Regions from separate parts of the Peribacillus sp. FSL K6-5616 genome, predicted to be linked through region 2. Evidence: riboswitches for the same ligand, from Rfam matches in the RefSeq annotation. Region 2 holds a riboswitch; each other region holds the start of a gene.

Region 1 (7,587 bases), 3.6 Mb from region 2:
TTCATCTTTTCACTTTACTGGCATTTCTTAGACGTTGTCTGGATTTTCATCTTCAGTTTCGTCTACCTGAAAGGAATGATGTAATATGAAAGAATTATTCCCACGGGGCCAAGTTATGGGATTTGCCTTTTCACTAGTCCTGACTTTGGTCGCACTATCAGTTATTATGTTTGATCTCTCACTGAAAATGGCTATGATCATCCTTCTTGTTACAGCTTTCATGCAAGCTGCACTTCAATTAGTTATGTTCATGCACGCAGGTGAGTCTGAAGATAAAGCATCGATTTATACAAACGTTTATTACGGATTGTTCGTTGCATTGGTTACAATTTTCGGTACAATGCTAACAATGATTTGGGGATATCAATAATCGATTCCGGAAAAACTGGGCGTCTTGATGACGCCCAGTTTTTTTGTTTTTTATACCGTTCTATCCATTTCACTCATGGAAGTTTGATAACAAGGATGTGATCGAAACCATATTGTTTAGTATAACCATTTCGCAACATTATATTTACACTTTCGAAGCGCGCCCGTGCTTTTAAGTGAAATGTTTTACTAAAGTGAAACGTTAATAGAACGGACACATCTACTAAGAAAAACGGTCAGCACCTTTTGATATAATAAGTTATATAAGAATTAATTTATAAATGTAGCGGAGATGATGAATTGACTTTGCCGGTTTTGATTTTGACAATTATCTTAAGTCTGTTAAAAATATTGGTTTCCTGTCTTCCAACCGATGCAGTTAATTGGATTATCAGCAAATTTAAAATACACGCAGAAATTAGTGGCGGGAATGCGATCGTAACCTTTGACGGAAAACGTTTGGAAGGTGAAGAAAAAATTCAAGTTATTAATTATTTTAATAACGCTAGGTTTTTGAAGAAAAATCATATATTCCCAGGGAACGAGCAATTGTTTTTACATCCAGAGAACAGCGGGACTCCATTGGTCATTGATACTAAAAGAGGCAAAAAGGATGTTAGGTTATTTGTATATATTTACAGCGACCGCGTGGATGTAGTTAAACAGTACAAGAAGAAGCTCATTTCTTATAGTCTGTTTTCCGATAGCCTCCAAGAACGTTCCATGCCATTAATAAGAAATTTAGTTTAATAGAACATTAAAAAGACGGTCCTTAAAAGACCGTCTTTGAGTTTGCAAACAAAAGGGTTCTAACTAAATTTTAAAACAAAGTTGATTGGAACGGAAGATGCGGGACTCCTGCGGGAAAAGCGAGTCCAAGGGAGACCCCGCAGGCGCAAAGGCGCCGAGGAGGCTCCTGGACCGCCCGCGGAAAGCGAGTGCCTGGAGTGGAATTAACGGTTAAATTGTCTACAGCTGAGACGCGCCTTAAAAAGACCGTCTTTTTTTATAAGGCTTTTAATATAATTACATTTCAATTAGATATTTTTCATTATAAAAATTTTAGTGCAAAAACTGGCATCTTGATTTTAGTGTCTTTTGAAAAAACAATTAAATGTGTTTTTAAGTAGGAGGGAATTGCTGTAAGAGGGTCGTTAATCGTGCATATGAAAAGTATTTTGGATAGTATTTAAGGTAAAAAAAAGCAGGTATCTATTGCGATGCCTGCTTTTTTATGCTTTCCATTGTTTTTCAACTTGATGAAGGGCTTGTTGTAAAATTACTTCATGATCAGTACCCGGTTTAGTTAGGACGTTAGTTTGATAAGATTTTCCTTGGAAATCAACTGTTACTGTAACTTTTACCATTATGCATCTTTCCTTTCCTGATTCAGAATTAAATGAGGTGGTTGTACCTATTTCTTTTATACCCGTGGCAGAAGGATAATCAAACATTTCAAAAGCAGTAAAATCGAGAAAGTTAATATTCAAAATTATCTGATATTTTTCAGGAGGTGTCAATACTTTTTTTTGACCTTCTCCATTTTCCGGTTAAATAAAAAACGACCTGGCTTATATACATGACAGCCAGGTCGTTTTTATTATACGAACTATATTCATATTTTAGTTAAAATAATACCGATTAATGCTGCAAGAACACCGGCAATTTGATAGGTTTTTAGTTTTTCCTTGAATATATAACATCCAGCGAATACGACAACCAAACAGTTCAGGCTGACGACAGGGAAAATGATGCTTGCGATGCCGGTATTCAAAGCAAAGAAATAACATCCATAGCCTATCATGCTTAAAAAGCCTACTAAGGAACCGATTTTGACTTCCTTTAGCTTGATTTTTTCTTTTTTAAAGGCTAGAGCCGAAAGAAGATAAAGCATTCCGCCTCCATACATTGATACAAGGATATCAAGGGAGTTTAAATGAAGACGTGTTGATGTCGTCATAAGAATGCCGAGCACACCAAAAGATAAGATGGAGAGTAATGTGTGCATCATCCATGGGACATATTGATGATTACCTTTTGCATTAGGTGTATATTGGATGACTAATGTAGCGATAAACATGCAGGCGATTCCACTCCACTGCAAGGAAGAAATATGTTCGTGGAAAATTAAAGCTGCACAGAGAATGGGGAATATGGCATTCGCTGCGATTAATGGAGATGTCAAGCTTGCCGGACCCTTTTCAAAGGCGCTTGCCATCTGGATGTTACCATTGGCGTTCAGTACACCAATTGCTGCACCAAGCATGATGGACAGCCAGTTCATCTGTAAACCATCCATTAATACTCCATAAACAATGGACAAAATAAATGCTGAAAAATAAAAGAAAAATTGGATATGTATCTTGGAATACCCTTTTCCGCTGCTCCATTTAAAAATGCTGTTATTGATTCCGAAACATAAACTCGTGATGAGTGCTGCAAAAATCCACATTGACTTAATCTCTTCCTTCATGTAGGATAAACTTCTTCTACATTTTAAGCTGAATGCCATCAAGAATCAAACCAAATTTAAAATGTATGATTGACAGATTAGATTATTTTTTCTATATTTACTATGACAATTTTAAAATATTTCCCGATAAACGGGAGAGGTTCATAGCATCACCCTCTTAAAAAAACTATGGCTTTGATATTTTTCGCGAATCAACCATATCTTTGAGGAGATATGGTTTTTGTTATATAGAGGCCCATTTTATGAATCTCCCTGAAATGTGGGATTAGGAGGACTTTTCATGTCTGGAAGAAAAGAAGAAGAATTAAAAAAAGATATCACACTGCTTGGGAATCAAGGAACAAAATATACATTCGACTATGCTCCTGAAATCCTTGAATCATTCGATAACAAGCATCCGAACCGGGATTATTTCGTCAAATTCAATTGCCCGGAATTCACTAGTTTATGTCCGATCACGGGCCAGCCGGACTTTGCTACCATTTACATCAGCTATATTCCCAGTGTGAAAATGGTGGAAAGCAAGTCTTTGAAACTTTATTTATTCAGCTTCCGCAATCATGGTGATTTCCATGAAGATTGCATGAACATCATCATGAATGATTTAATCGAATTGATGGACCCTAAATATATTGAAGTATGGGGCAAGTTTACACCAAGGGGCGGAATTTCCATCGACCCTTACACGAATTATGGGAAACTAGGTACGAAGTATGAGGAAATGGCGAATTACCGCTTGATGAATCATGACTTATACCCGGAAACCGTGGATAATCGCTAAAGAATGGAGAGACAATGGGCATATGCCCGTTGTCCTTTTTTTAGTTTATAGCTGATTTCGATCAGTGGTTCTGTCATTCTGTCCTTTTTAAAAGCACAAATGTCCTTCTATAATGGAATTTCCACTTGATTGTTTCGAGAAAAAGCGTAATAATAGGGAGAGTTAATTTTGACAGAATATTTACGAAAATAGGGGATGTCGAGATGAAAGTTGCAAAGTTTGGTGGAAGTTCACTTGCGTCAGGTGAACAGTTGAGGAAGGTATTCGAAATTGTTGTTTCTGATCCAGAGAGGAAGATTGTGGTCGTTTCCGCTCCAGGAAAACGCAATTCCGATGATATAAAGGTGACGGATTTATTGATTGAAGCTGCGGAACAGCAGCTGCGCGGGGATAACGGAGAGCATTTGATAGAAGATGTTGTATCCCGCTATGCGAGCATTGCTGAAGAGTTGGATATATCCGAGAGTGTCATCACAGGGATTCATGAAAATTTAATGGCACTGCTGCATGCAGATCAATCTAACCCGAAGCGCTATCTGGATGCCTTGAAGGCCGGTGGCGAGGATAATAATGCGAAGCTGGTCGCAGGTTATTTCCAAAGCCTTGGAGTGGAGGCACAGTATATCAATCCGAAGAAGGCAGGCTTGATCGTAACGGATGAAGGTGGATTTACCAGGGTGCTGCCAGAGTCTTATGATCGGTTATATGCTCTGCGTGATGAGCCAGGAATCGTTGTATTCCCAGGATTCTTCGGATATACATTAGATGGTGATGTGTTAACCTTCTCAAGAAGCGGTTCCGATATTACGGGTTCGATTCTTGCGAATGGGGTCAAAGCTGATTTGTATGAGAACTTTACGGACGTGGATGCCGTTTATGCGGTGAATCCAAATGTGGTTTCCAATCCGAAGGGAATCCGGGAACTGACCTATCGTGAGATGCGTGAGCTTTCTTATGCAGGTTTCTCGGTATTTCATGATGAGGCGCTGATTCCTGCATTCCGTGCGGGAATACCTGTCCATATCCAGAATACGAACAATCCGGCGGCACAAGGGACCCGCATTGTGAATGCACGGGATAATACGAACGGGCCGGTTATTGGGATTGCGAGTGATAAAGGATTTTGCAGTATTTACATTAGCAAATATTTGATGAACCGGGAAGTTGGTTTTGGCCGGAAACTGCTGCACATCCTCGAGGATTATGGAGTTTCATATGAGCATATTCCATCAGGCATCGATGATGTGACGCTTATTCTTAGGCAGGACCAGATGAAAGGGGATGCCGAGAAGAAAATCATTTCCCGAATCAAGAAAGAGCTTCATGCCGATGAAGTGAATGTGGAGCATGATCTTGCCTTGATCATGGTTGTAGGGGAAGGAATGCGCCATAATGTCGGTACAACGGCAAGAGCGTCAAAAGCCTTGGCCGAAGCAAAGGTGAATATTGAGATGATCAACCAGGGCTCTTCGGAGGTAAGCATGATGTTCGGTGTGAAAGGGCACAACGAAGAGACGGCAATTCAGGCATTATATCACGAGTTCTTTTGAGTATGAGCGTTTAGGGACCTCCTTTTAGAAGGGGGTTTTTTGCGATTAATCTTTTAATCACTATACATACCTTTTTATCTGGTTCTTTATGGTAGTGGCAATGACCGTGTGGGGATAATCATTACAAGCTAACAGACGCGCTGCAGGGTTCAGTGCGTCTGTTTTAATTTAATACCCATATGACAAGTGGCAAATGCAATTGGAGGAGAACGGAGTTGACGCTCTTGAAGTGGATAAAAAGGGGGGGCCAACCTCATACATATCTTACACCATATTATAAATGATCTTGCTGAATAGAATAGAAAGCATCCTTATCACCTAGTTAAATACTTCTATATAATACAAAAAAGAATGTAGGAATAAGTTCTAACTATATGTGATTGGATTGTAAGGCACGAGGCTCCTGTGGGAAAAGCGCGCGTCTAAGACACCGCAGGCGTAAGCCGAGGGCGGACCGCCCGCGGAAAGCGAGTGCCTTGAGGGGAAATCAACGTTCAAATTGTAAAAGCATAAAAAAACTGTAGAAAACCCGGTTTTCATCGAGTTTGTCTACAGTCTGAGACTCCAACTGGAAGATTGGAGGCTTTCCTTTTATGTTAGTCCATAATGGTCAGGAGTTGATCGATCGCGTTCCTTGGACGCGGGGCAGGGATCATATCGGGATAGCCAACGTGAAGGCTGCCGACGATCTTCTCGCCTGGTTTCACGCCCAAAGCTTCACGAAACTCCATGCTGTGTATCATGCCGTATGTTTCCCATATCATCCCGATTCCCTGTTCCCAGGCAAGCAGGCTGAAATTCTGGATCAAGGCACTTGTAGCCGCATAATCTTCTTCACGTGTCATGGGATTCGGATTCTCTTCCATGATCACTGCGACAAACATTGGTACACCTATGAGTTTATTATATCCTCGCTGTCCGGCTGCTTTTTTCTTTTCAGGGTCCTTCTCTTTGCCTTCCATGAATGCACGTGTTGCTTCTGCGAGTTTTAAACGGCTATCACCATGCACCACGACGAAGCGCCATGGCTGGGTCATTTTATGGTTCGGTGCCCATGTCGAAGTTTCCAATAATGATTGGATGGTATCAATAGGGACAGGAATGTCCTTAAATCGTTTGATGCTGCGCCGTTCTTTAATGATATCTTCTAGTATCATGATCATCCTGCTCCTTTAATCATATATGTAAGTTTAATAGTTGAAAAAAATAATCCCCGGCTGCCTAATATGCTTCCAATGTGAATAAATTACTTGAATAAAGAGGGGGCAATATTCTAGTGACTTGCATTCGCTAATGAGCATATAATTTTACTAGGCACAGAGAAGCCGGGGCGACATTGTATCTATGTACAATATCAAAAGGGTACGATAAGAGAATATCGTAATTGCTTATCAAATTTCAGAGATCGATAATGAAATTGAAAATCATTATCAATTAGAATTTTCGCTTATTTCCTGTTATTTGTCAAGGGTATTTATAAAAAAATTCAAGATATTTACCAATGCTTTAAAACGGTTAAAATCTTTTAAAAAATCTGTATAAAAATGTATAATGAGAGGATGAAAAGATGCTATTTACATACGGAGAATCGAAGGTGTCATAGATGAAAAAATTGTCCTCATTTCTTAAGCCATACTGGCTTTTGATCATTCTTGCTTTATCCTTAATGATTGTCGAGCTCGGGGTAGAGCTATTACAACCTCTATTTATAGCAAAAATCATTGATGATGGCATTTTGCAGAAAGATTTATCGGTGGTGATTAAATGGGGAAGTGTCATGGTTGGACTTTCCGTTTTTTCATTTCTTGGCGGGATCGTTAATTCATTTACGGCATCACATGTAAGTCAAAGCTTTGGACATGATGTCAGGAAAAGCCTTTTTGGTAAAATACAGGCGTTTTCTTTTGCGAACTTGAATAATATCCCGACTTCCTCGTTGATCACAAGGATGACGAATGATGTGACCCAACTTCAAAATACGATTTTTATGGGCTTGCGTATCATGGCAAGGGCGCCGTTGATCGTAATCGGCGGAGCGATCATGGCTATTGCGGTCGATTTGAAATTATCCCTCGTATTGGTCATTTCAATTCCGGTTCTGGTTTTCTTCTTGGGATGGGTTATGAAGCGGGCGGCTAATCTGTTTAAGCTCGTCCAGAAAAAACTCGATAATGTCAATGGAGTCATGAGGGAAAACCTGATAGGCATGCGCTTGATCAAAGCTTTTCTTCGTAAGGAGCATGAAATCGGCCGATTTGACGATGCGAATGAAGAGTTGAAAAGAAAGACTGTGTCTTCCCTTCGTTTAATTGAAACGACGATGCCTGTGCTGATGCTTGTCATGAATGTGGCGATTCTGATCATTCTCTGGCTTGGAAGTGAATTTATAACAACGGGAGATATACAGGTAGGGG
Region 2 (7,587 bases):
CGCTATCAATCCAGGTACGATTATACCGATTCCCCGAAACTCGAATATTTCAAAGGGCATGACGGGGTAGACTAAGTCCAATAGGAGTTTCAAGCAAATCCCGGTCACCATCATGGCGGCGAATTTTCTTCTTCCATATAAAATCACCCATCTTGAAAGGCCGTGGGTGACGATTAAATAAGTTACGACACTAATGATCAAAATGGTGAGCATGATTTCCCATTGATCAAATACTAATGCCAAATAACCTGGCACGATAAGTCCTGCGGGTACGACACCCGTCTTTTCTGAAAATATAAGGCTAAGCGTTACTCCCAGTACTAGGGCTACGTATAAATCCGATCCAAACATTAAGGTTCCTCCTACTTAACTTGCTTTTTGCTTTGTTTTAGATTTCATGAATGCTTCAATTAATGGTTCCGCTGCACCGTGAATATTCCCGACACCGTAGACGATGCGATTTTTCATCAATGGGCGGAGACGGGCCACGATTTCTTCAGTTGACCAGTTTTCTAAATCCCAATATTCTTTAGTATCCAATTTACCTTGCTCGAATACCCTTGTAATCGGTGATGTGGTTTCGCCAATGGCAATGACGATTTCAGATTTTATGTAAGGCAATACATCTCTTGCAAACTGCTCGGTACGGTCCACACGATCGGCACGGCAATTCATGATGACGATAGGAGGTTCTGTGCTGTATCCGAACGTATTGACACGTTCCCATATGTTCAGCGTCGATGACGCGTCATTTGCAGCAAAGCCATTGACAAAGAAAGTTGGCTGGATGGGATCTCCGAATTTGGTGATCCGCATGGCACCTGGATCGGGATGCGCATTCAACATGCCGCGAAAAGCCGTTTTTTCATCAATGCCCAATGCCTCAGCAACGGCCAAGGCCAGTGATGCATTATCAGGAAATACCATATAGTCGAATTCACGCAGGAACTCTTCCGATATTCTGGAGTTGTCTGCAACGATTACTTTTGTGTTGCGTTCTTTGGCAATTTGCTTGAAAAAGTCCAAATATTCACTTTCGATGGTTATTAAGTGACCATTATGGGGAATGGTAGCAGTGAAGGCTTCAGCAACCTCATCCAATGTCGGTCCCATGACATCCATATGGTCTTCCAATACATTCACGATGACCCCAATGTTTGCCTGGATCATTTTGTTTTGAAAGATTAGTTGATAGTCAGGCTGTACGGCCATGCACTCACAAACCAGTGCTTCCGTGCCTAAGTCGGCCACTTCTTTAACTACACGCCGTTGTTCTCCTATGTTGGGTCCTTCCGGGCGTCGTACAATCGGTTTTTCCTTGTCGGTAAACCAATAGATCATTCTTGCTGATGTTCCGGTTGTTTTACCTACTGTTTTGTATTTAGCTTCCTGGATCACACCTGTAATTAGACGCGTTACAGTCGATTTCCCTCGAATCCCATTCACATTCACACGTACCGGGATGGAGTCGAGACGCTTCTGATGGCGTTTTTGTTCAAAAATGCCATAGCCAAGCAAAAAGATCGCACAAATAAATATTGGTGCCATTTTTTAACCTCTCTTTTTTTCAAATATTTGAATTACTGAATACACACTACATGATTTTAAACTTAATAGGCAAGAGTCAATTATTCTATCGTAATATAGTTATCGTCAGTTTTTTCAAATATATGTATATTAGAGTGTAATAGTATCTAATGGGATAAATTGTTTTATGAGTACAAAGATATGGCTGAAAATTGAGGGAATCGAGGTTTTATTTACACTAAATTATGGAAAGTTTAATAAAAACCTATTTTGGTCAGAAGTAAAATAGGTTTATGAGTATTTGAACCTAATTCATAATGGCTATATTTGAATAATAATTAATTTTTAAATGTGAGGTTTATTACAGTTTGTTAATTGTTTATACCCATTGTTTGACATAAACGTTACAATTTTTATGCATTTGTCATTCAATGTGAAATATTGCATCTAACGACTCAAATAGTTGAACTCTTTTGAATATGGATAAAGATGAGTAAAAGAACACATCTCTTTTTTTTGATATTTTTCGGATTTTCCTTGGTAATACCCAGGGGTCTATAATTGAACTTTTACCTAAAACATGAAATAAACTAAAGTTAACCCATTTCTTTTAAAAAATACCTAGTTTCTTCTATAAATATAGTGTTTATAGAAGAATGAAAAATAAAAAAGCCCAGAAGCATATCTGAGCTTTCGGCTTATATATTGTAAATGAATGTAATGGTCACGGATCTCCGTTAATCATGGAGATTTAACTTTTGTGGGTCTTGAGTTACAGCTTGGGTAGCTGATAATGGAAGGAATCAGGTTAACTGGATTTCTTTCTGTCAGAAATCTCAAGGTTGGAGCCCTTTTTACCGCCATCAATCACATAAAGTCTAGGAGCTAATCTCCTTCTTTTTCCTTGATTGTCAGGATTCTTCTTCATATAATTTTCGTATTCTTTGCGAAAGAATTCTTCGGTTTCCCGTTCCAGTGCTTTTCTTTCTTTAAAATCTGCGATGAATTTGAAAAAACGTTTCATATGAATTCCTCCTTATGGGGTTAAAAGGTCTTAGTTTAATAGTAACATATCGTTGGTGTAGTTTAACCTTTTTTTACAAATTTGGAGTGGAAAATATGTTTTTGTGTGAATAAAGATGTGAATGGTTTGATTCGAGAGAAAGCATGCAATCGATAATTACTGAGCATATGGGCCCGTGCATGGTGTTGAAGGAAAGGACAGGATTTGCAGGTATTGGAAGTAATCATTATTTCAGTTAAAATATTCCTTTAATTATATTCATTATACACTAAATATTCTGAAAACAAAGGAAAATATTCACTTCCAGCCGCTTTTGATAGATTTGCTTTTTTAATGGTTCATTATTGTGTATAGTTATATATTCCCCGAATATACGAAAATGAAACAACCCTTATAATAGGAGAAAAAAAGCAAGTTCCCGCATTCAAGCAGCGGGAACTTGCTAGTGTCATAATTGGAATTTCTTAACCTGTGCAGTCAGCAATTCTGCCGAAGATGCAAGTTCACTGGCATGATTCGTGATTTCATCCATCGAAGAGCTGGATTGCTGAGCGGAGGCGGAGACTTGTTCGATTCCTGCCGCGGACTCTTCAGAAACGGCAGCGATATCTTCGATAGCCTGATTGATTTTTTTGCTATTTGTGGAGATATAGTTCAATTCTTCGGTAATATGCTGTATTTTCATTTCCATATTCCCGACAGAGTGATTGATTGTTTCAAAGGTTCGGCCTGTGAGTGTGATCTGTTTCGTGCCTTCATCCACTTGAGTATAACCATCTTCCAGGGAGTGGACGACTGTTTTTGAACCCGTTTGAATGGCGGAGACAATATTGGTGATATCCCCAACGGAGTGTGTGACCTCTTCAGCGAGTTTCCGCACTTCATCGGCGACGACGGCAAAGCCCTTGCCATGTTCACCAGCACGAGCGGCCTCTATGGCTGCATTCAGCGCCAATAGATTGGTTTGATTGGATATATCTTTGATGACCTGCACAAGCTGCGAGATGTGCTGTGATTGAGAATCGAGCCCTTTCACTTGCTCTACGGCATTTTTGACAATCCCATCAATACTTTGCATCTGTTGGACTGAACTGCGCATTAAAGCGGTGCCGTCCTTGGTCAAGGAAAGGATTTCGGTTGAACTTCTAGCCACATCCGCTCCTTCCAGGTGGGCCAACTCGATCCTGCCGGTGAAATCATCCATCATGCGAACCATTTCAGCTGCCCGGCTGGCTTGTGACTCCGAACCTTCCGAAAGTTCATACATCGTAGACGCTATTTGCTTGCTGCCCTGCTGCACTTCATTTGCTGATTGAGTCAGATCCTCGCTTTGGTTGGTAACGGATTGCGAAACAACGAGCATTTTTTCGATCGTATCACGAAGGTTTTTCTGCATTTGGTTGGCGGAGACCGTTAATTCGCCCAGTTCATCATATGACTTTTGCTCCAGGGGCTCATGATTCAGCTCTCCGTCAGCAACCATTTTCATCCTGTCCCTAATTTTAAGGAGGGGGGTGGTAATGAGGTTGGCAGTAACAAGCGCCAGCACAAGGCCGATAAGGACTGCTGCAATGGATATGATGATACTTGTCGTCTTGACCGATTTCCCGCTTTCGATGACGGTTTTACCTGAAGCGACAAACAATTCCTCGCGTTTAGAAGCAAGCTCCTTGAAACCCTCCATTACTTCATTGCTGATTGGCGCCACTTCATTTTTGAGTATCTCTTTAGCGCGTTCTTCATTTCCTTTTTCATACTGGATAAATACCCGTTCTACAATCATCGTCCTCCAATCCACGCTTTTCTCGATCAATTCCTTTGTTTTATCAGAATCGCTTAAGGCTAGGAGTTCCTCCTGGATGACCTGGCTTTCTTCGGTATATTGTAAGAACCTTTCTTTATAACTCTCGTCGCCATATAGAATATAGGCCCGGACGAATGCGGTTCTTTGTGCTAGATTATATAGGAGCTTTTCGTCTTGGATAAGAAGCGGAAGTTCCCTTTCGATGATATCCTGGGAGTATGCCAGTGACTTGTTGCTGCTATAAATGTTGAATGCTCCTAAGATGACACATAAAGATATGATGAGTGAAAATGCCACCAATACCTTTGCTTTAATGCTTTTCAAATTATTGGACCCCTTTATCGATATTTTATTCACTCTTTTTTATCGGATTTTTAATGTGATTTTTAAGTAATGAAAAGTTAACCAAATTTTCCATCAGGTCTAATGTTCACTTTATATAAACATCTTGATTTCTTATCATTTTCAAGTTACTATTGACTTGGAAAAATATAATATTCCGCGTTAAGGCGGAAGAGGTTCTAGCTACCCTCTCAAAAAAACTAAGGAGAAACAGTGCTCTATTCTTAGGGTGCTGTTTTTTTCCGTAAAAAGGAGTTTTATAGAAATGAAGAAGAAAGAAAAGGCAGTGGTTGTGTTTAGCGGAGGGCAGGACAGTACGACGTGCCTGTTTTGGGCATTGGAGAGATTTGAGGAAGTGGAAGCGGTGACGTTCGATTATAATCAGCGGCATAGCTTGGAAATCGAATGCGCTCAAAACATTGCCAAGGAATTGGGCGTGAACCACCATATCCTTGACATGTCGCTGCTGAACCAACTGGCACCGAATGCATTGACAAGAAGTGATATCGCAGTGGCGGACGGAGAAGAAGGGGAGCTGCCGTCGACGTTCGTGCCAGGGAGGAATTTGCTGTTCCTTTCGTTTGCCGGAGTGCTGGCGAGCCAGATTGGCGCTAAACATATTGTCACAGGAGTCTGTGAAACGGATTTCAGCGGATATCCTGACTGCCGCGATGTATTCATTAAATCGTTGAATGTGACCTTGAACTTATCGATGGACCAGTCATTCGTGATTGATACGCCGCTAATGTGGCTTAATAAAGAGGAAACATGGGAGCTTGCTGACCAGCTTGGCGCGTTCGACTTTGTCCGCGAAAAGACCCTGACTTGCTATAACGGAATCATCTCCGATGGCTGTGGAGATTGTCCGGCATGTAATCTGCGGAAAAAAGGACTGGATGACTATGTAAGCAGACGGAAGGTGCTTTCATGATGTACGGTTTTAAGATAGTGGATAAACTCCAAAAAATAGATGAAGATATTCAGCGCAGCCAATTGAAGTATACAAACAAGAGGGTTCTCGTGAGTAAGGAATTCACCTTTGACGCGGCGCACCATCTGCATGACTATGAAGGGAAATGCAAGAACCTGCATGGCCACACGTATAAAGTCATTTTCGGATTGAGCGGGTATACGGATTCACGCGGGTTGATGATAGATTTTGGTGACATCAAGGATATATGGAAAAATGAAATCGAAATCCACCTGGATCATCGTTATTTGAATGAAACCCTGCCGCTCATGAATACAACAGCTGAAAATATGGTTGTCTGGATCTATGAAAAAATGGCCGAAGCCCTTTCATTAAAAGAATATGAGGGTGCTAGAGTCGAATTTGTTCGACTGTACGAAACGCCGACAAGCTATGCCGAAGCCAGACGGGAGTGGATGGAAAGTGAGTAAACTCCCGGTTATGGAAATCTTCGGGCCGACCATCCAAGGAGAGGGAATGGTCATTGGTCAAAAAACCATGTTCGTTCGGACGGCCGGCTGCGATTATTCATGTTCCTGGTGTGATTCCGCATTTACTTGGGATGGCACAGGTAAGGAAGATACCGTTCAGATGACTGCCGATGAAATATGGGATGAGCTGAAGCGAATTGGGGGTTCCGGTTTTTCCTTCGTGACGATATCTGGGGGAAACCCGGCCCTGCTGAAAAACCTAAACGGCTTGATAGCGATCTTACATGAAAATAAAATGAAAATTGGTATCGAAACACAAGGGAGCCGATGGCAGGATTGGTTTCTCGATATTGATGAACTGACTATCTCACCTAAGCCGCCGAGCTCTGGAATGAACACGGACTTTACGGTTCTTGACCAAATCATCTCGAATCTTGCCAATCGAAATCCTGAAAACCATGTTTCTTTGAAGATCGTCGTCTTTAACGAGGAAGATTATCAATATGCCAAACATGTACATGGGCGTTACCCGGATATTCCTTTTTATCTGCAGGTCGGCAATGACGACAGCAGGACGGCGGATGATCATCAATTGATCAGCGGCCTATTGAAGAAGTACGAAGAGTTAATTGATAAAGTGATAGCGGATGATGAATTGAATGATGTGAAAGTCCTGCCACAGCTGCATACCTATATATGGGGTAACAAGCGGGGCGTGTAAAGTAAAGGCAGTGTGATGTTTAATCACACTGCCTTTTAAGCTTATTACAACCTTTGCATGTGTGTAGCTTTGAAGGATGATGTGTATTTAAGGCCATATCCAAATAAGCGATCCATTCCTATATGTGCGGTCCAAATTAAACCAATCATCATCCATGCATCCGACTTTAGGAAAATGGCTAACAAAATCATGAAGATGGACACGATATAAGTATGGAATGCGTTATAAACCTTTGCTCCAATCCGATCATCGATCAGATAGGCCAGCATGGAAACATCAGGGGACAAAATCAACAAAAGGAAAATCCACCAGCTGAATTCATATAACGAATAGATGTAAATCACCGCTAAAAGGACCATAAGTCCTTCAATATGAAGGAATTTCTTCACCATTTCATAACCTCCAAAGTTTAATTGACCATTGGTCAATAGTGTCCGAAAAAATTATATGATGTTCTTGGTGATATTTTTTACATGAAAATAGGCTAAACCTTTTACATCTTGATAAGATAGCTCAGAATTAATATAAAAAGTTATGAATCCGTGAAGAGAAAGAAAAATCGACCAAATGGATGCAGGATTCAGTTTGTTGTCCGTTAGATCCGTCAAGGACTGGATTAGCTTTTCGTATGTTTCATTAGAATCGAATTGAAGTAACTGCTGAATTTCTTTTTCCTTCGATAAAAACATGATGGAATAATGATTCTGTTGGGTTAAACCAAACTCCAAGAAGCACAATAAAATCTTTTCCATTTTTACAGAAGGGGCA
Region 3 (7,587 bases), 3.6 Mb from region 2:
GTGAACCATCTTCATTGAACAGGGGAACTTTAATCGTATCAAAGGTCTTGTGATTGCCATCGGGAAGAGGGATGATTTCCTCGCACCTAGTAATTTCCCCCTTTACCCACGTTTCTTCATCGGAAATTTCACAGTAGATCAACGATTCTTTATAAAATTCGGTGTATTCTGCGAGCTCACTGTCTCTTTTTCCCTTATAATCTACATGCTCCAATTGAAATAATTGCAGCCCGAAGGTATTGGATTCAAGCCATCGGCCATCCCCATCCTTGAAGTTAACGAAATCCACCATTGAATTGATGAGTGTGCGCCGACGTTGTTCCGCCTCTTTTAATCGTTTGAATTCTTCCTTTTTAGCTAAATAAAGATATAGAATTAAGCCTATTGATAAAAGGAAAACAATGCCTTCCGCCCTTTGGAGTTGAATGAAGACCTCTTTATTATGGATATTTGTAGTTAAAAAATAGTCGAATACGACTAATGTAAGAATCCCGGATAGGATATATATTGCTAAGATGGAGCGTTTGGACATGGAGATTCTCCCTGATTTTAAGACATTTCAAAGGTAAAATTACATACACATTTTAACAAACTATCGGAAAAAAATATATGCAGAATCTCTAAATAAAAAAAACAGGGGCCAATGTGGTCACCTGTTTTTTCTGAAGAAGGTTAGTTTCTTCTTCTTTTTTGCACGCTTATAGATCATGAAGAATAGTAAGAAGAGGAGTGCAAGAGCAGCTAGCGTATATTGGTTCATTTCAACAGATAGCAGCCCATAGGGAATCAGTGATAGGAAGAAAAAGTATATAAGGTTGCCAAGTGCCGTCGCCAATAAAAAGTCTTTGAAAGTGACGGTGCTGACTCCGGCTGCCAAGTTAATTAAGCTTGTGGGGATAAGCGGGAAAATCCTGCCTGTAAACACGTACATGAAGCCATGCTCCACTACAGATTCTTGCCACTTTTCACCAATCTTCTTTAAAAGAAGCTCCTGAAACCAGTTTCTTGCTGCATAAAAAATGAATCCTGAGGCAACAACACTTGTAAACCAACTCCATAGATAGCCATATATGAATCCGAATATCGTGACATTGATGGTCAGGAGCAAAATTAAGGGGATGATTGTAAAAGAATTTTGTACAAACATCAATACGAATGTCACAATAAATGTAAGCAAAAGATTTTCCTTCAATATGCCAATCACAGAATCCAAATCACTTTTCCAAACCAAAGTGAACAGTTCTGCATTAGAGTATATAAAAATTGCGATTACAAGTAGACCGATTATGGTCAGGACTTTTTTCAAAGGGCCACCACCATTCTTACTAATAGTTTATCATTTTCGAGTTCAATGGTGAAAAAAAAGAGCTGCCGCATCATGCAGACAGCTCTTTTCCATTATAGTGGCTTAACGGCGCGAAGATTCCTTTTAAAGCCACTTTTCAAACTGAATTCTTTTGTTCATTCCATAAATGATTGGCGCGCCAATCAAAAGGACAACGAACTCACCGACAGCTGTAGTCATCCAGCTTAGCCAGAATGGCAAACCAAAGGCAAGGTTCAGTTCAATTGCAATTAAAAACATTGTGAACGTGAAAAAGATAATCGTAGCGATCATACGTCCTTTAATGCCTTTTATGAAACGAGAAACATAAATGACAAGCAATAAGGCGAGCAGGGATTGCCCCACCCCAAAAATCAAATCATATGGCACCATCGGCGAAAAGAGCAGATTCGATATGAAGACTCCTCCAACGATACCGTAGATATATTTTTTATTGAATACAATCAGATGATTCAACATTTCCGGTACACGGAATTGGAACATCTCAAAAGCTATTGGTTTAAACACCAATGAGACCGCCACATACAAGGCAGCCAATAACCCGTTTATCACGAGTGTACGAACATTCATTTTACTCTCTCCCTAGTTTTTTATCGTGGGATGGTTACGAACCACGTGCAGGCGTTTACCCGATGATTAATAGTATCCCATGTAAGCTTGTTTCGTCAATTTGTAAAGAATGGTTTTAATTTATAGGTTTCCAATCAGATGAAGCAGCACAATTGGATTTTGAATTTTTGCAATGAAGGATGATATTATTTCAATATGTACATAAAAAGGAGTGAATATTAATATGTCGATCGAAAGTGTCAAAAGCCATTTTAAACAATGGAATCGGGAAGGCGACGTAAAGGAGTTCGAATCATCTAGTGCAACGGTGATTGAGGCAGCGGAAACCATCGGTGTTATCCCAGCGCGGATTGCCAAGACCCTTTCCTTTAAAGGGGAGGGTGAACACGCGATTTTGGTCGTTGCCGCAGGGGACGCGAAAGTGGATAATAAGAAATTTCGTCAGACGTTCGGTTTCAAGGCACGAATGCTTTCACCTGATGAAGTGCTTGCACAGACCGGCCATGCAATCGGAGGCGTTTGCCCGTTTGGCCTGGCAAACGATTTAGCTGTTTTTCTTGATGTATCGATGAAGCGCTTCGAGTCATTGTTTCCGGCTTGCGGCAGTTCAAACTCTGCAATAGAACTTACACTCGCTGAATTATTTGAATATTCAGGTGCCAAGGATTGGGTGGATGTTTGTAAGGGGTGGGAAGAAAAAGGGAATGTGGAAACGGCGGCAGGAAATGCAGTTGATGGCATTTGATGAATGGGATGGAGTCCACTAAAGTGAATTTTATTTGCGGGGGGCCGCATGCATTTCTATTATTAAAGCGGAAAATGGGCAGAAAGTGTTCCTGATCGGAGGTTGAAAGATGTTAAATGGAAGCGAAAGAAAAAGCAATAGCAGCTATCTGAGTCTTAAAACTCTTTATGAAGAAAATATAACGGTTAAGAGCATTGCCCAGGAGCTTGTGTTTTGCCATAAAAACGATCTGGCGCTGGATATCCAGAAAGCAATGAAAAAAAAGAATTTTGATATATTGGCAGTCCAAGATCAAGGGGAAATCATCGGATATATCGAAAGGCAAGAACTAGGTGAGGGAAGTATTTCTGAATATATGAGAAACTTCTCACCAAGGGAAATGGTTTCGAATTCAACCCCTTTGATCCAGCTTCTCCATATTTTTAAGAATAAGACAAGGGTGTTCGTACTAGAGAATAATTCAATTAAAATGTTGATTACCCATGCCGACCTCCAAAAGCCTCCGATCAGGATGCTGATATTCGGATATATTACCTTATTGGAAATGAGGATGAGCGATATCATCCTGGATAGATTCGGCGATGGCAGCTGGTATCCAATGATCAGCGAAGACCGTTTAGAAAAGGCAACCGAATTATATAAAAGGAGAATCGATAAAAATGAGGATATCAATATAATAGAGTGCCTGCAAATCAGTGATAAATTCGATATTATACATAAAGATAAAGAATTGAGGCACTTCTTCCAAATCCCTTCGAAAAGTAAAGGGAGGAAGGATGCGAATGCCATCCGAAAATTACGGGATAAGATTTCCCATGCTAATGAACTGGGTCTGGACATGTCATGGATGGAAATCATCGAGGTTGTCGAGTCCTGCGGCCGACTGCTCGAAATCTCTGAATCCTATCCTTATGAAAAATAAGATCCGGCTAATCATGCTGGTTCTTTTTTTTGCGCATCCAGATAGAAAAAAACTGCCCGTATCAGGCAGTCTCCCCGAAAAACTCAAAACTCCGGCAGTTGATCCAGGTTATTTTCTTTTATCCCATCGGGCTCACTCCGTAATATGTCACGTCCATATTTATGAAAGACGTCAACGTTGGCCAGGTTGCCAGCTTTGGCTTCCGCAAGGGCTGTGGGGTAGTCGAGTTCGCGGCCGGAGTCCGTCTTGATGGCGATAATATTGTCCTCTTCATTTTTCCTTACGGCGATGATTTCCTCTTTTCCTGCTGCTGAATCACTTTGGTTTGCTTGCGGTGTTCCCTGCTGTTTATATGACTCATAGGCTTCTTCAAATTGGTCCATGTTTTAGACACCTCCTATTTATAGGGTGAACCATTTTTCCTGCAATATACAAACCGGATTTCGTCCAACTTGGGCCGTTAATTCGTCCAAATGGGCCGATCTTTCGGCACTTTTTTTGTGTGAATGCTGTCGTCTTGGCCTTTTTGCAGTGGCATGGCACTTGCAACTATTTTAAGTAGTGCAAGTTTAAGTAGTTGGTGTAAGCAGTAGCAAGAAATAATATCCACTAGATTAAGGGAGGAATAGTAATCATGAATGTAAAACAAGGGGCAAGCACTGTAAATGCAAAACAACAGGTCAAGACAATGAAGGCGGCGGTCGTCAATGAATTTAACCAAAAACTTGAGATAAAGGAAGTACCGATCCCGGAATTGGAATATGGTGAGATATTAGTGAAAATTAAAGCCTGTGGCGTGTGTCATACCGATTTACATGCCGCACATGGTGATTGGCCGGTAAAACCCAAGCTTCCACTTATCCCGGGACATGAGGGTGTGGGCATTATAGAAAAGGTGGCGGAAGGCGTAACTTCCTTGAAAGTGGGTGACCGTGTTGGGATCCCTTGGCTTTATTCGGCCTGCGGCGATTGTGAATATTGTCTGACCGGCAGGGAAACGCTTTGCTTGGATCAATTGAATGCAGGATATTCCGTGGACGGAGGGTATGCGGAATATTGTAAAGCACCAGCCAAATATGTGGTGAAGGTTCCTGAAGGGCTTGACTTTGCGGAGGTATCACCGATTTTCTGTGCAGGTGTAACGACTTATAAGGCGCTTAAGGTATCAGAAGCAAAACCTGGTGATTGGGTAGCGGTTTATGGAATTGGCGGATTGGGACATGTTGCCCTGCAATACGCAAAAGCGATGGGCTTTAATGTCATTGCTGTCGATATTCAAGATGATAAGCTTGATCTGGCAACGGAACTGGGGGCGGATTACACGGTTAATGGGCTTAAGACCGATCCTGTACAGGCCATTAAGGATAAGGTTGGCGGCGTGCAGGCATCCATTTCTGTGGCGGTTACGAAAAAAGCATTCGAACAGGCTTACAGTTCAGTCAAGAGGGGCGGCACACTTGTTGTAGTCGGATTGCCGAATGATGAACTTCCAATCCCGATTTTTGATACAGTGTTAAATGGGGTGACTGTAAAAGGGTCCATCGTCGGGACGAGAAAAGATTTACAGGAAGCTGTTCAATTTGCGGCTGAGGGTAAAGTCAGAACGAATATTGAAACAAGAAAGCTTGATGAAATCAATGACGTGTTTTCAATGATGGAAAACGGAGAAATCAACGGCCGCATCGTATTGACGCTAGAATAGGAACAGAGGAGGAAGCCCTGGAACGGGGCATCCTCCTTTTTATTATGTCTGGCTCTTTTCATTTAATATATAACGCAATTTCCTTATGGATATTTGCAAGCGTTTGGCAGCTTCATTCCGGTTGCCGTAGGTTTTTTGCAGTGCCTGCATGACGAGCTCCTTTCCAATTGTTGATTGAAGCTGTTTGATTTCCGTAAGGATTTCTTCAAGCATCAGTTCATCCTTCTCATTAAAATCAGCCACCAGCTTTTTTCGCCACTCTTCAAGAAGGTTTTCTGTTGACTGTATCTCTGGTAACACATTTTTGTCAGGTGTGATCTGGCTGTTGGATAGTGAGATATCATTGGCGGTTATTACTGACTTATTGTCTGCAAGAGTTAGCGTGCGCATGACCACATTAGATAGTTCGCGTATGTTGCCTGGCCAGTTGTATTGCTGTAATTTTTCAATGGCTTCATTGGAAAATGAGATATCTCCATGACCATTTCTCTCAACCAAGTGACGGACAAGCAACGGAATATCCTCTTTTCGGCTCCTTAATGGCGGGATATCCAGAGTCACGACGTTCAGTCGGTAAAATAGGTCTTCCCGAAATTTATTCTTGTCCACTGCCTGCTGCAGGTTTTCATTGGAGGCCGCCACTAACCGGGCGTTCGTCCGTAATGTCACGCTGCTGCCAACCCGCATGAATTCCCGCGTTTCCAAAACCCGAAGCAATTTGACTTGAATGGCCGGACTTGCATCCGCAATTTCATCAAGGAAAAGCGTCCCGTTCCCAGCAATTTCGAAAAAACCCTTTCGCAGCTGGGTCGCTCCGGTGAAAGCGCCCTTTTCATGACCGAATAATTCGCTTTCAAGCAGGGATTCAGAGATCGCTCCGCAATTGATGCCGATAAAAGGTTCATGGTTTCGGGGGCTGGCTATGTGGATGAAGCGTGAAAGCACTTCTTTCCCGCTTCCGGTTTCTCCTTCGATTAATACATTGACAGATTTTTGGGCAACCTTGAAGGCCGTTTCAATCAAATTCTTCATTAAAGGACTTTCACCGACAATGAGTCCTGAATCCTCGGCAAGCTTATGGATGAAATGCTGGTTCAAAGCTTCATTTTCATTCAATAGGTTGTCAATCTGCCTTTCCAGTACTTCAATATCCACGAAGGGTTTTTCCATGTAATCACTCGCTCCGAGTTTCATGGCATCAACAGCGGTCTTGACGGTGCTGTATCCGGTCATGATCAGTACCTTGCAACGCGGCTGCAGTTGTTTTAGATGCTGCAGGAGGGAAAGTCCATCGCAATCCGGAAGCTTCAAATCTATCATTGCGACATCAAATCGCTGCTGATTCCAGTCGATCTCATGAAACTCCTTCCCGCTATTCACCACTTGTACGAGGTAACCTTTCATCGTAAAAAGGCGGGATAGAAATGTCCCAACCTCTTTCTCATCGTCTACCACAAGTAAATGAATCACCTTATCATCCCCTTTCCTCTCCTTGTAAGGGAAGCCTCAGAAAAAAAGTGCTTCCTTGTCCTGGTGTGCTCAAAACGTCGATCTTTCCGCCATGGTCCTTGGCGATGCCAAGGCTTACAGACAGCCCCAAACCTGTACCTTTTTCACGGTCTTTAGTCGTATGAAAGGGATGGAATATGAAGGGCAGGCGTTCTTTTTCAATCCCTGTTCCGTTATCAGTCACCTGAACCACCATGAACTTGTTTTCTGAATAGGTAGCGATCGCGATCGATTTTTCCGTTTGCGCGGACTCATCCAATGCATCCTTGGCATTCAATAGCAAGTTGATGATGATCTGTTCGATCTGCGGCTGGCTGCCCTTTATGAAAGGAAGATCTTCCTGAAGGCTAAGATGGAGGGAGATTTGCTTCTTCCCAAGTTGGAACTTCAATAGGTTCAGAACCTGGTGAATGGCCTCGTTAATAGAGTAATAGTGGAACCTATACTCATCCTGCCTAGAAAAGGTAAGCAGGCTTTTCACGATTTGCCTGCATCGGTCCCCGCAAATCTTAATGTCGTCCAATAGCATATAATCCGGATTGTCCTGTGGGGTTTTCCGTAATAAAAGTTGCGAGTTACCAAGAATGGCCGTTAATGGGCTGTTCAACTCATGGGCAATCCCAGCTGCCATTTCACCAATCGCCCCAAGTTTACCGGCATGTAATAGCTGGACTTCGATCTGTCTTCTTTCGGTGACATTTTTATAATAAGCAATGACCCCATATACTTGATGCTCCTTATTCTGAATCGGGTAAGCATGCATTTCCAAGATGGTATCATGCTGAAGGAGTATT

The links. Region 2 has a riboswitch for preQ1 ahead of queC (7-cyano-7-deazaguanine synthase QueC). Riboswitches for the same ligand answer to the same signal wherever they lie in the genome.
Region 1: linked by a shared signal. The riboswitch ahead of queF (preQ(1) synthase) and the one ahead of queC (7-cyano-7-deazaguanine synthase QueC) in region 2 are both predicted to bind preQ1.
Region 3: linked by a shared signal. The riboswitch ahead of MHB45_RS00065 (QueT transporter family protein) and the one ahead of queC (7-cyano-7-deazaguanine synthase QueC) in region 2 are both predicted to bind preQ1.

What each region holds. Positions count from the first base shown of each region.
Region 1 covers NZ_JBBOYT010000001.1:79,432-87,018, forward strand. Annotated here, with positions in the region: gene qoxC (cytochrome aa3 quinol oxidase subunit III) at 1-84, shown strand, start outside; gene qoxD (cytochrome aa3 quinol oxidase subunit IV) at 86-370, shown strand; gene MHB45_RS00410 (YfmQ family protein) at 670-1,119, shown strand; gene MHB45_RS00415 (BA3454 family stress response protein) at 1,602-1,889, opposite strand; gene MHB45_RS00420 (EamA family transporter) at 1,985-2,842, opposite strand; PreQ1 riboswitch class I at 2,973-3,018, shown strand; gene queF (preQ(1) synthase) at 3,123-3,623, shown strand; gene MHB45_RS00430 (aspartate kinase) at 3,827-5,173, shown strand; gene MHB45_RS00435 (nitroreductase family protein) at 5,770-6,330, opposite strand; gene MHB45_RS00440 (ABC transporter ATP-binding protein) at 6,777-7,587, shown strand, end outside.
Region 2 covers NZ_JBBOYT010000001.1:3,630,461-3,638,047, reverse strand. Annotated here, with positions in the region: gene pgsC (poly-gamma-glutamate biosynthesis protein PgsC) at 1-351, opposite strand, end outside; gene pgsB (poly-gamma-glutamate synthase PgsB) at 367-1,548, opposite strand; gene MHB45_RS17460 (hypothetical protein) at 2,336-2,551, opposite strand; gene MHB45_RS17455 (methyl-accepting chemotaxis protein) at 3,000-4,679, opposite strand; PreQ1 riboswitch class I at 4,865-4,907, shown strand; gene queC (7-cyano-7-deazaguanine synthase QueC) at 4,963-5,628, shown strand; gene queD (6-carboxytetrahydropterin synthase QueD) at 5,628-6,098, shown strand; gene queE (7-carboxy-7-deazaguanine synthase QueE) at 6,091-6,819, shown strand; gene MHB45_RS17435 (DUF4260 domain-containing protein) at 6,864-7,211, opposite strand; gene MHB45_RS17430 (TetR/AcrR family transcriptional regulator) at 7,263-7,587, opposite strand, start outside.
Region 3 covers NZ_JBBOYT010000001.1:10,780-18,366, forward strand. Annotated here, with positions in the region: gene MHB45_RS00055 (PAS domain-containing sensor histidine kinase) at 1-532, opposite strand, end outside; gene MHB45_RS00060 (TVP38/TMEM64 family protein) at 650-1,306, opposite strand; gene MHB45_RS00065 (QueT transporter family protein) at 1,430-1,915, opposite strand; PreQ1 riboswitch class I at 1,922-1,966, opposite strand; gene MHB45_RS00070 (YbaK/EbsC family protein) at 2,139-2,660, shown strand; gene MHB45_RS00075 (hypothetical protein) at 2,770-3,582, shown strand; gene MHB45_RS00080 (DUF3892 domain-containing protein) at 3,666-3,965, opposite strand; gene adhP (alcohol dehydrogenase AdhP) at 4,271-5,284, shown strand; gene MHB45_RS00090 (sigma-54-dependent transcriptional regulator) at 5,327-6,754, opposite strand; gene MHB45_RS00095 (GAF domain-containing sensor histidine kinase) at 6,759-7,587, opposite strand, start outside.